One region of the Alteromonas sp. CNT1-28 genome, then DNA from elsewhere that is predicted to be linked to it. Evidence: riboswitches for the same ligand, from Rfam matches in the RefSeq annotation. Region 1 holds a riboswitch; the other holds the start of a gene.
The links. Region 1 has a riboswitch for thiamine pyrophosphate ahead of MHN02_RS08320 (TonB-dependent receptor). Riboswitches for the same ligand answer to the same signal wherever they lie in the genome.

Region 1 (6,070 bases):
ACTTGCCTCTGCCTCTTGGGGCGGTAATCAGCGCGTTTAGTTTATTAAGTGAGTGTGCTTGATATAAACGACTGTATGCCTGCTCTTGCTCTTCTGATTTAAATAGTGAGCCTCTATAGACGTTTGATGTTAAGCCTTCGCTAATACGGTACATAGCCGTATCTGGAAGCGTGGTTTTTTCTTCAGTGTGAAATGCCACGTAGTCGTTGTTGCGCAGGTGCTTTATAAAACGTTCGAGGTATCGACTTTGTGTAAGCTTAAACCCCTCCGACAGGAACGAGACCGAAATATTGTTGACCCATTCACTCAATGCAGGGCAAATAAGTATTAAACAACCACTGCGTTTAACGATCCCCGCCACTGCCATCACGTCGCCAGGTTTGAATGAATCGCGACAGTCTAATGTGGCAATGTCACATTCACTCCCCAGTACTTGTTTGCGGTTCTTTCCCTTAAGTGTATCGCCAGCAAAATTCACAACGCTTATAGATGAAACTTCATCTACAAAGGCTTGAACGCTACGTATGGCAGCTTCACAAAAATCATCATTGCCAGATATTACAAGCATTCTCCGGTGAAGCGGGCAAGTCACGTTTGATAAGTGTGAAGCGTGAGAGCTTTTTTTGCAGCCATTTTCGCCGCTATTTTCAAAGTAGGGGGCTAATAGCCATTCGCGTAATTGAGTTAGCGCCATGAATCAGTTTTTTCGGTATAATCTAACGCTATAGTAGCGATTTATTATGAGGAATTCGAATGCGCTTTCTTTCTCGGCGTCTAGTTATGCCAAACGACCTTAATTACGCCAATTCTTTGTTCGGTGGCCGCGCGTTAGAATGGATAGACGAAGAAGCTGCAATTTGGGCTATTTGTCAGCTAGAAACTAATTGCTTGGTAACTAAGCATATTGGTGAAATTAGTTTCGAATCACCGGCTATGCAGGGTGATATCGTAGAGTTTGGTCTAGAAACTAAAGCTGTAGGCCGTACGTCTATTACCGTAAGCTGCTTGGTACGCAACAAAGCAACCAAGAAAACCATCTGTTTTGCAGACGATATCGTTTTCGTAAAGGTTGACCCTGATACGCGTCAACCAACCGCACACGGCAAAACGTTGGAAGGTTTAAAAGCACAAACTGACGATGAAGTACGTCGCCTAAATATGAATATTGACGCTGAATAGCCCTAAGCTTTCAACGCCTTATATCATATATAAAACCTTACGTTAGCTTAACGTCTTATCTGCTTGACGGCGTGTATCGAACTGGTAGACTCCGTTGCAGAAGTTGAGTTTGCTAGTTTTAGCAGCGCAACACTATACCAAGGGGTGTCCGTTTTCGGTCTGAGACCCACATTCGTGGGAACCCTTAAACCTGATCCGGATAATACCGGCGTAGGGATGGTTCACAATATAGCCTTATCACCTGCCGTTAGACCCGGATCTTTTTTCTTAAATAAGAATAAGAGATCCCATGTATAAAACACTTTTCACACTTTCACTGCTTGCTAGTTCCGTTGCGGCCTATGCGCAACAAGCCAATGTAAGTAACACTTCAGATAGTACGCCATCAGATATTGAGCGAGTCGTCGTATCTGGTGATTTTCGTCAAACTACACTCGACCAGTTAAGTGCTAGCGCGACCATTTTAGATCAAGAGCGTCTTCGCAGTAGACAGCCGAGCCATATCGACAGTGTGCTAAACAGTATTCCAAACGTAAACTTTGCAGCTGGTGCGTCTCGCGGCCGCTTCGTGCAAATTCGCGGTATTGGAGAGCGTAGTCAGTTCGCCGAGCCTATCAATCCTTCTGTAAGCTTTATCGTCGATGAATTTGATTTTTCAGGCCTTGCTGCGGCAGGTCTTATTTTTGATACTAAACAACTAGAGGTATATCGCGGACCTCAGGCTACCTTATACGGCACAGGTGCATTGGCCGGAGCGGTTAAACTCTCCAGTAATGACGTGGGTAGCGACGCCCCAGACTACGTTGAAGCCCGCATTGGGAACAAAGAGAGTTACCGTATTGAAGGCGCCACTGGTGATGATATCAACACGGATTGGGGCTATCGTGTTGCGCTGGTTCATAATCGCAGTGATGGCTTTGTAGAAAATACGTTCTTAAATAGAAGCGATACCGCGAATATCGATGAAACCGCACTGCGCTTTGCCGTTGAAGGCAGCGTAGATGAGCGAACCACACTTGCACTTACTTATCGCTGGTACGATATCGATAACGGTTACGATGCATTCTCGCTAGACAATGACAACAAAACGCTGTCTGATGAACCAGGATTTGACGAATACCAAACCCACGCTGTTAGCGCGCGCTCTACAACCAATACAGCAGCGGGCGACTTTATTCTAATTGCCACCCATGCTTCTCACAATATTGCTTATGGCTACGATGAAGACTGGACATTCACAGGGTTTCACCCGTGGGGTTACACGTCTTTTGACGCCTATTATCGCGATGTAGAAACACAGACCGGCGAGATGCGTTTCGTGTCCTCTGACAGTGCCGCACTTTTTGATGGTATGACTGACTGGACAATAGGCGTATTTTATAAAAGCACGGAAGAAAAGCTGCTACGTCAATACACTTATTTGGATAGTGACTTTGCCAGTGAATACACGCCTACGACGACCGCTATCTATGCTCAGACTGAAAGTCGTTTGAACGAAAATTTAGTACTGGTAGCAGGGTTAAGAGTAGAAAACTACGATTTTGATTACGCTGATAACAACCAACTTACTCGCGCGTTCGACACCACCATGGTAGGCGGGAAAGTCGCGCTTCAGTATACGCAGGGCAATCACTTCTATTACGGCAGTATTTCACGCGGATATAAAGGTGCAGGTTTTAACCCCGACAGCCGCGTGAATGACAATCAGCGATTCTTCGACGAAGAATATAACTGGAACTACGAAGTAGGCGTTAAGGGCCCATTATTTACACCTGACCTAATTGCTCGCGCTGCAATTTTCTATATGGATAGAAAAGATACTCAGGTGAGCGATTTTGACGTTATCACTCGTGATGACGGTACGGCAGGGTTCGTAGATATTATTGATAATGCTGATTTAGGAACAAACAAAGGAGCCGAGCTGGAGCTTAGCTGGATTGCTAGTGATGCATGGCAGCTAGATGCAAGTGTTGGATATCTAAGCGCTACCTTTGAAGGGTATACGCTTGCAGACGGTACTGAAGTGTCTGAGCAAAGACAGGCTCAATCACCTAAGTGGACCGCAAACCTGTATAGTGAGTACGCACTTACAGATAACATGCTTTGGCGTGTAGATGTAGATTACAAAAGTGAATACCGTTTTTCTGACGGCCATGATGTAACCTCGCCAAGTACTACGCTGGTTAATTCGGAGATTGTGGTGCTACACGGTGATTGGCAGACATCACTGTGGGTACAAAATGCTTTTGATCGTGAGTACTACACCCGTGGATTCGGTGGTTTCAGCAACGACCCTCGCGATGAGTATGCCTTCGATGAGCCATATTACCAAATAGGTAACGGTCGTCAGTTTGGCGTTACTGTTAAGTACGCGTTTTAAAATAAAAGGAAACAGACATGCAAGTTATGGTTGAACTGTCGTTGTACCCATTGGTTAACGAATACATTCCACCTATTCAAGATTTCATTGATAGGTTAAATAGCTACAGTGATATTACAGTTTCAACAAGCTCAACCAGCACGCAGGTTACAGGTGACTATGGTGTGGTTATGAAAGTACTTGGTGAAGAAATGCAAAGGACCCATGAAGAAGTGGGGCAAGCTATTTTCGTGGCCAAGTTCTTAAACTTCGATGCCATGCAATCTAGAAAATCATCTTAATGGCTAGCTTTTTTTCTGAGTTTACCTCACAAATTGCCGCTACTTCGCTTTTAGAGTGGGTAGCGGTTGTCCTCGCTATTGCCTATGTGCTGTTAGCCGCAAAACAGAACAGCTGGTGTTGGCTGTGCGCTTTTGTGAGTACCGCAATTTACACCTGGCTATTTTGGCAGGTGACTTTGCCATTTCAGTCTGCGCTTAACTTCTTTTATATGATAATGGCGGGATACGGTTATTATCAGTGGTCGAAAGGGGCGGAAGACGGCGATGTTAAGCCAGTGCTTCATTGGCCTCTCTGGGCTCATTTGCTCATTGTGCCGAGTATGTTATTGCTCGCTTGGGTTCTGTCTGAGGTGGCAGGCTCACAGTTCAATAGTGAGTACCTACTATTAGATGCGAGCATTAATTTATTGAGTGTAGTCACAACATTTATGGTGGCGCATAAAATCCTGCAAAACTGGGTTTATTGGTTTTTCATCAATTTAGCGTCCGCCTATTTATACCTGCAAGTGGGTTATGCATTATCTGCTTGCCTGTTCTTAGGCTATGTTGGTTTTGCGGTATTTGGGTATTATCAGTGGCTAGTACAATATAAAAAACAAGGTGAACAGGTTGGATATCATCGCCACGCTGCAAAAGGCGCTTAATCTTAGCGACAGTGCGAAAATTTCGTCACACCCTGCTGGAGCGGTAAATCACGTTTACCGCGTTCAAGAGCTCGCAGATAGTCAGTTACCCTTGATTGCAAATAACCTTCAAAGTAGTGGGCAACCAAAGTCGGATCATAACCCTGTCGACTTAGCGGTGAAATGGATGGGCGATGATGACTTTAGTGGGGTTAATCGTGCGCACCAATTTGCTTTGCAGCAACAGCTTTATAGGTTGGGAGTAGCGCCGCAACCTATATGGTTAAGCGATGATGAAACCATCTGGGTTGAGCAGTGGCTAGAGCACAGTGAAAGTGCGACGCTTTCAATGCTTGAGCTGGCCAACACCCTCGCTCGTATTCATTCTTTGCCCATTACCGCTAGGCCACTAGATTTAGCATCAAGATGGCAGCATTATATTAATGTTGCACAGCTCGACATGAGCAGTGAGCTTTATCTAAAAGCCCAATCATTGCGGAAACAAGTAATAAAAAGTGAACAAGACGATGACGACTATGTGTTATGTCATAATGACTTGCTAACTAATCACTTATTACTGAGCGCAGATAACTCACTCAAAATTATTGATTGGGAATATGCCGCCATGGGAAACCGCTACTTCGATTTAGCAAGTTGCTGCCTTATCAATAAACTTGAAATCAATGAAAGTAGAGAGCTCGTTAAGCATTACGCCAAGCTAATGAATATCGATGAGCACGACGCGATAGCGAAATTTGATCTGCACACCGAGATTGTCGCTATCACTAATGACCTGTGGTTTGCTGCGCTTAACGCCAATAAGGTCTAATTGGCATAAACTGCTCCGCATTTAAAAGTGACGCTGCATAGAAGTCGGTTTAAAAGCGAGCAATAAGACAAAACACAGGTGATGGATAAAGCCTATTTGGTGTTATTCGATTGAAAAAACAGCGCATTGCGTGTTAATTAAGCATGCAGTGCATGGTAGTGATAAAAAGGCTTTACCTTTTTAATGTCATCCGTATAATGCACAGCGCGCTAGGGGTGTAGTTCGAATTGGTAGAACAGCGGTCTCCAAAACCGATGGTTGGGGGTTCGAGTCCCTCCACCCCTGCCACTTTCTCTTCTTATGAACGTTTACGTTCAAATCCTAAATCGTTTCTTTGTTAAATTCTTCTTAAATTCTATTGGTTTCTGTTGCTAGTGTTTAATTTGCTGCAGCTGTTTTATTTCCTCTTATACCAAGGGCCAGGCATTATAAATTCGCGCATAACCCTTATGAACTAACGCTTATGAATTAGCGCTTGAGCATTAAACAGCAGGTGCAATCCGAGCAAAAGAACGCGATAGTTATTCAACCAAGCCTGCAACTTTAGTAAACTAAACAAACATAATGAACTATCCACGTTAGGTGTTTTTACGCAATGTCTCTTACTTCATATCAGCAGGCGGTTTTACAGGAAATGGGGATCCCTGTTTGGATCACCAAAGACGCCTACACTGAGCTAAAGCAGGAAGACCAAGCGAAACAAAACAACGCCAATGCAGCACAACGCAACGTCGGCACTCCTAGTAGTTCATCGGCCCAAATTCCCTACAGTCAAAAT
Region 2 (6,070 bases), on a different contig from region 1:
TTCGGCAAAAGAGTAACGCCCAATGCTTTTAATGCCGAAAGCGTTTCATCTTGTGAGCTATGGCTGGCGACACGCTTCATTGCCAAGGTCACCATGCTGCTCTTGGCTGCCTGTACCGCGCTTTTCATGGTGTCTGGGTTACTAAATTTGCCAGTGCCAGTTAACAGGCGGGAAGGGAAGGTGTGATTTGCGAGTGTTAGCATTTTAGCCTCCTGCCACTAGAGTGAAGATATCCACGGTATCGTTGTTACTTAAGTAGGTTGTTGGCCATTCATTCTTGCTGATAATGGCGGCATTTTTGGCAACGGCGGTGCCTTCGTCTTTCAATTGTTTAAGAGCAATTAATTCAATAAGTGATATAGGAGAAATCACGCTCATTGGTTGATTGTTCACGTTGATATTAATTTGGGTCATTGGCATACCTCACAAGAAGAAGAGGGGGGAAGCTTGAAACTTTGCAGCGTACCTTGGCCTGCATGGGCGTTTACGTACTGGCCCCATTTAATATCGGCATCGAAGCCTCTTGCCAGAAATAACAAGGCTTGGGTAGCTTGGTGGCACGCTGCCATGCCTACAACGGGGCCCAGTACACCTTTGCTAACGCAATCCTCGCGTACGGCAACATTATTCACTAAACACTCATAGCAACCGCAGGTAGCTGAGTTTTGAGGCAAGTTCAGCGCTTGCCAGGTAAGCCCACTGGCTGCTGCAATAAAAAGCGGAATAGAGGCGCGAAATGAGGCCAGGTTTATCTCTCTTCGTACCGTAACGTTGTCGGTGCAATCCAGCACGCAGGTGGCTGATGCAATTAACGTTGGTAAGTTGTTACTATCAGCAAATAAGCTTTTAAATTGGATGTTTAAATGCGAGTTCACTTTACGCAGTTCATTGTAAAGCGATTTAGCTTTAAGCTCGCCTAGGTGCATTTCGTTGTAGCTTATCTGGCGCTGCAAATTACTAATGTCGACGGTGTCACCATCTATAAGTGTAATGTTGCCCACGCCTGCGCCTGCTAAATAGCGGGCGGTTAAGCTGCCTAATCCACCTGAGCCAACGATAACAGCGTGTGCACTCGCCAAATTAAGCTGTCCGTCGTGATCGATGCAATCGAGTAAGAGTTGTCTGCTGTAGCGACGTATGTCTTGATGCGCTAACTGCTGGCCTACTGAGTGACTAAGTGAATGAGTAGCTGAATGACTAAGCAAACCCAGCCTCCTCAACCAATGCTTGGTAGGCTTTCAGTGGGTGTGCTGCCTGAGTGATTGCACTTACCACAGCAATGCCGCTAACGCCGGTTTTAGCTACATCGCCTATACGCGATAAGTTAATACCACCAATAGCAACGGTGGGAATGCCATCGCAAAGCTGCACATACTTTTCTAAACGTGCTACACCTTGGGGCTTCGAAGGCATGTCTTTGGTATTGGTGGGGAAGATATGACCAAGGGCAATGTAAGACGGGTTTAAAGCGCGAACACGTTGAATTTCAGCGAAGCCGTGCGTTGATATTCCAAGCCGTAAACCCGCACTACGGATGGCGTTTAGGTCTGCGGTGTCGATATCCTCTTGTCCCAAATGAACTCCGTAAGCCCCGAGTTCTATAGCCAGTTCCCAGTAGTCATTAATGAATAATTGGCAGTCGGTGTGTTTCACCAATTCTATTGCCTCTTTTATTTGCTGACGAATGTCTTCTTGGGAGCCTTGCTTAACCCTCAGCTGCATTATTTTTACGCCCGTTGGCCAGAGGCGGGCTATCCATTGCACGCTATCCACTACAGGGTAGATGCCTAAATGAGTATGAGTAAGTGCAGGAAAGTGGGCTGCTTTACAAGACGAGGCTTTAAGAAGGGAATCCTTATCCCGCTCTTTTTCATTAGCAGTGGCGCCACGTTGGTGAAAGGTCACCAGCGGAAAGCTCTCTGGTTTTGCTGGAAAGCCGTTGGTTTGTGCAAAGTAGGTGGTTAATTCGTTACTTATGGCGTTTGCGTTAGCCGCTGCGCATTGCTTTGGTAGTGTATTGTTGCGAACTTCGCTGACGTAAGCATTAGCAAGCGTAAGTGCGTCTTCAATGCAGTAGTCGTGCACAATGAATGCCGCTAATGCGCTGGCTAACATACAGCCTGTGCCGCGAAGGTTGCCGTTAGCGTATTTCGGCTGGCTAAAACGAAGAGTGTGAGAGGCACAAACAAAAATATCGCTCACGTTTTTTTGCCAGTGGGCGTGACCGCTTTTCACGTACACGCTCTTTGCGCCTTTACCCCTTAGCCGATTGATTGCAGTTAGCAAGCTCGCTTCATCAACAACTGGCAAATGAGTGAGCCACGCAAGCTCATCGATATTTGGCGTAACGATATCTACCGTATTCAACAGTTCGTCAACTACGCTTTCGCTTAACTCACTCAGCACGCCACCTGACGAGGTAGACAGTACAGGGTCCCATACAACGAAGGGGCGAGGGTTAGATGTTTTTTGAATACGAGCACACAACAACAGCGCTTGCTCATCATTAGCAATGGCGCCAATTTTAATAGCGCGTGGCGGGGTATCTTCAAACAGCACTTGCCACTGCTGATTTAATGCCGACGCGCACATGCTTTCCTTACTAAGCATGATTGAGTTGGACTGGACGGTAAGCTGTGTAGTGAGCACACAAGCATGGATGTTCAGATCGGCCAATGTAATGGCGTCGCGGGTAACGCCCGCACCACCGCTACAGTCAACGCCTCCCACACACCACACTACAGGAAGTGCAGTGGTGAGGTTGTTGGATGCAGGGCTTATGGACGCTTTCGCCATCATGGTAGCTCTACCTTGCTATCTGCAGTGTGATAAAGCTCTGCGCCAGAATGATTGAATGCCTGGGCCATGTCTTTCATGCCTTTTTCTTTCTCAAACTCTTGCTGCTCTGCTTGTTTAGCCACATCGCGCACTTCCTGAGAAATTTTCATGCTGCAAAATTTAGGGCCGCACATAGAGCAGAAATGCGCAACTTTGCCAGACGCCTGCGGCAAGGTTTCATCGTGATAAGCGCGCGCGGTATGCGGGTCGAGAGCTAAATTGAACTGGTCTTCCCACCTGAATTCAAAGCGTGCTTTCGACATGGCGTTGTCGCGAATTTGTGCACCTGGGTGTCCTTTTGCCAAGTCGGCAGCGTGGGCTGCAATTTTGTAGGTGATCAGCCCCTGTTTAACGTCTTCTTTATTAGGTAGGCCCAAATGCTCTTTAGGTGTTACATAGCACAGCATTGCGCAGCCATACCAACCAATCATGGCGGCACCTATACCTGAAGTGAAGTGGTCATAGCCAGGAGCGATATCGGTGGTGAGGGGGCCAAGGGTATAAAACGGTGCTTCGTGGCAGTGCTTAAGCTGCTCTTCCATGTTCGCTTTAATCATATGCATTGGCACATGCCCCGGGCCTTCAATCATTACCTGAACATCGTACTCCCATGCAATTTTCGTCAGCTCACCAAGGGTGCGTAGCTCAGAGAATTGCGCGTCGTCGTTAGCGTCAGCTACGCTACCAGGGCGCAGGCCATCACCTAGCGACAGCGCCACATCGTACTTAGCGCAAATTTCGCAAATATCATGAAAGTGCTCATACAGAAAGCTTTGTTGGTGGTGGCTTAAGCACCACTTTGCCATTATCGAACCGCCGCGCGATACAATGCCGGTTACCCGCTTTGCGGTAAGGTGTACGTACTCAAGCAGCACGCCAGCGTGAATGGTGAAGTAGTCTACGCCTTGTTCGGCTTGCTCAATTAGGGTGTCTTTAAACATATCCCACGTTAAATCTTCGGCTACACCGTTTACTTTTTCTAGCGCTTGATAGATGGGCACGGTGCCAAGAGGAACAGGACTGTTTCGCAGCAGCCACTCTCGGGTTTCGTGAATGTTTCTGCCGGTAGATAAATCCATGATGGTATCGGCGCCCCAGCGCGTTGACCACACCAGCTTTTCTACCTCTTCTTCAATAGACGAGGTGACTGCTGAATTACCAATGTTTGCGTTAATCTTTACTAGAAAGTTACGCCCTATAATCATTGGTTCCAACTCGGGGTGATTGATGTTGCATGGAATAATGGCGCGGCCTGCGGCCACTTCCTGGCGTACAAATTCAGGCGTGATGGTATCGGGTAAATTCGCACCAAAGTGTTCGCCTTTGTGCTGCTGCGTCAGTTCGGCATCTTTAATGGCTTGGCGACCCATATTCTCGCGAATGGCAATGTATTCCATTTCAGGGGTAATAATGCCCTGTCTTGCGTAGTGAAGCTGGGTAACGTTTTTGCCTGCTTTTGCTTTTAGTGGTTTGCGGCTGCGAATAAAGCGGAAATCTTCGGTAAATATGTCGTTTTCACGTTCTTTTGCAAAGCTTGACGAAACGCCCTCTAATTCAAGGGTATCGCTACGCTCTTCAATCCACTTTTGGCGAAGCGGAGCTAGGCCTTTGTGCACATCTATGTTTTCTTGTGGGTCGCCGTAGGGGCCTGAAGTGTCGTAAACAGGAATGGGCGGATTTGGTTCTAAAATAGGGTTGTCTTCTGTTCCACCCACTAAACTGTCGTGTTGGTGAATAAGGCGCATGGCCACACGAATATCGTCACGGCTGCCACACTCGTAGTGGCGTGTTGAATTTGGGTAAGCTTCGCCCGCAAGTTCATTAATGAATTGTTGTGTTTGTTGGCGCTGTTCGCGTCTGTTCGACATAGCATTTTACCTTGTAAATTTAGGTTCTAAAAATGCTTGTCAGGAGTGAAGGAGAATACAAAGTGGAAGTGTAGAGGGAAACAATCCCGTTACTTTAGCGAGATTGTTGGTAAAGGTTCTGGTGATTGCAGCCCTTTACACCGTTGATGTTGACTTGGCAATAAACTTGAACAGTTTACCTTGAGTGACGAGCAGCACCGGAATGGGTGTGTCTGTATCATCAACAGCAAAACAACTTCGCTTCACAACGCTAAACCACGGTTTAACATTGTGCACATTGTATTTTCTTGTTCCCTTCGCAGGTATTAGCCTGATCAGGTTCTACGGATCCCACTTTCGCGGTCTCAGCTTACTGGGTTACCAGTGAAGCACTCCGACAAGTTGTTTAAGTCAATTCGGGTTGTTGAAACAACCCGAATTGAGAATTCCTTTTTACTATATCTTCAATTTTACGGGTAATACAAGTACTACCAGAAAGCTAAATGAATATTCATCTAGATGGCTAGCTGCTGACCTTCCTTGTAAAGCTGAAGTGCAGTGGCTGTGTCGTGCTTGCGTTCGCTAATTGCAGACAGCAGCAATAAGTCTTCTTTGCGCGACTTCATTTTAGTGGCTTTAAGCAGGGCTTTTTCTGCCAACACATCATCGCCGGAATTGAACGCAACTTGGCCTAGTGTGGAATATAGCGACACGTTTTCTTCGTCTTGCTTTATCCAGCTTTCAAGCAGTCGTAGTGATGGCGATGCATCAGGAATATTAAGCTGCGTGAACAGTGGAAACAGGGCGCTATTCGGGCCACGCTTTTGCCATTCAACTAGCAAATTCTGTGCGTCGGCATGCATACCTTGGTCAAGTAACTGTTGAATGTAAGCCGCGCGGTAAGCATCGTCGTGACGAAGCTTACGAGGTAGGGTTTCCCAATACGATTTAAGCTCGACAGCGCCTTGTTTGCTGGCAATTTCTGCAAACTTACCTTTGGCGATGCGCTGGCTCCACGCAGTGTAGTCTGCTTTGGGCAATGCTTTACGCCAGCCTGACAAATTCTCTTGAAGTACTTGCCATTTACCTAGCTTGGCAAGAATTTGCGCTTTTAACTGCACAACCTGCTTGTTTTCGCGCTCTTGCTCGTCAAGTTCGTTAAGTTTCTCTAGTGCCGCATCGTATTTTTCTTCAGCCATATCAATACGCGCGTGCATGACCGTTGCGGCTACTTTCGCTTTTGGAAAGTCAGTTGCCTGAACAAGGAAATAACGGGCTTTGGCTAAATCGTTATTGGCAAAAGCAATTTGCGCTGACGCCAAATAGTTAACGCCTTCGAAATCGCCGTTGGTGGTTTTGCTTAGCGCCTTTTGAGCCGTATCAAA

Region 2: another riboswitch for thiamine pyrophosphate. It lies ahead of thiC (phosphomethylpyrimidine synthase ThiC); the one in region 1 lies ahead of MHN02_RS08320 (TonB-dependent receptor).

Annotation. Positions count from the first base shown of each region.
Region 1 is NZ_JAKREZ010000009.1:40,120-46,189, forward strand. Features, by position in the region: gene MHN02_RS08310 (GNAT family N-acetyltransferase) at 1-694, opposite strand, end outside; gene MHN02_RS08315 (hotdog domain-containing protein) at 754-1,179, shown strand; TPP riboswitch at 1,310-1,413, shown strand; gene MHN02_RS08320 (TonB-dependent receptor) at 1,469-3,559, shown strand; gene MHN02_RS08325 (hypothetical protein) at 3,577-3,840, shown strand; gene pnuC (nicotinamide riboside transporter PnuC) at 3,840-4,484, shown strand; gene MHN02_RS08335 (phosphotransferase) at 4,441-5,292, shown strand; tRNA gene MHN02_RS08340 (tRNA-Trp) at 5,504-5,580, shown strand; gene MHN02_RS08345 (alanine acetyltransferase) at 5,888-6,070, shown strand, end outside.
Region 2 is NZ_JAKREZ010000005.1:23,519-29,588, forward strand. Features, by position in the region: gene MHN02_RS04290 (thiazole synthase) at 1-203, opposite strand, end outside; gene thiS (sulfur carrier protein ThiS) at 205-414, opposite strand; gene MHN02_RS04300 (HesA/MoeB/ThiF family protein) at 411-1,205, opposite strand; gene thiE (thiamine phosphate synthase) at 1,198-2,799, opposite strand; gene thiC (phosphomethylpyrimidine synthase ThiC) at 2,796-4,706, opposite strand; TPP riboswitch at 4,981-5,092, opposite strand; gene MHN02_RS04315 (heme biosynthesis HemY N-terminal domain-containing protein) at 5,201-6,070, opposite strand, start outside.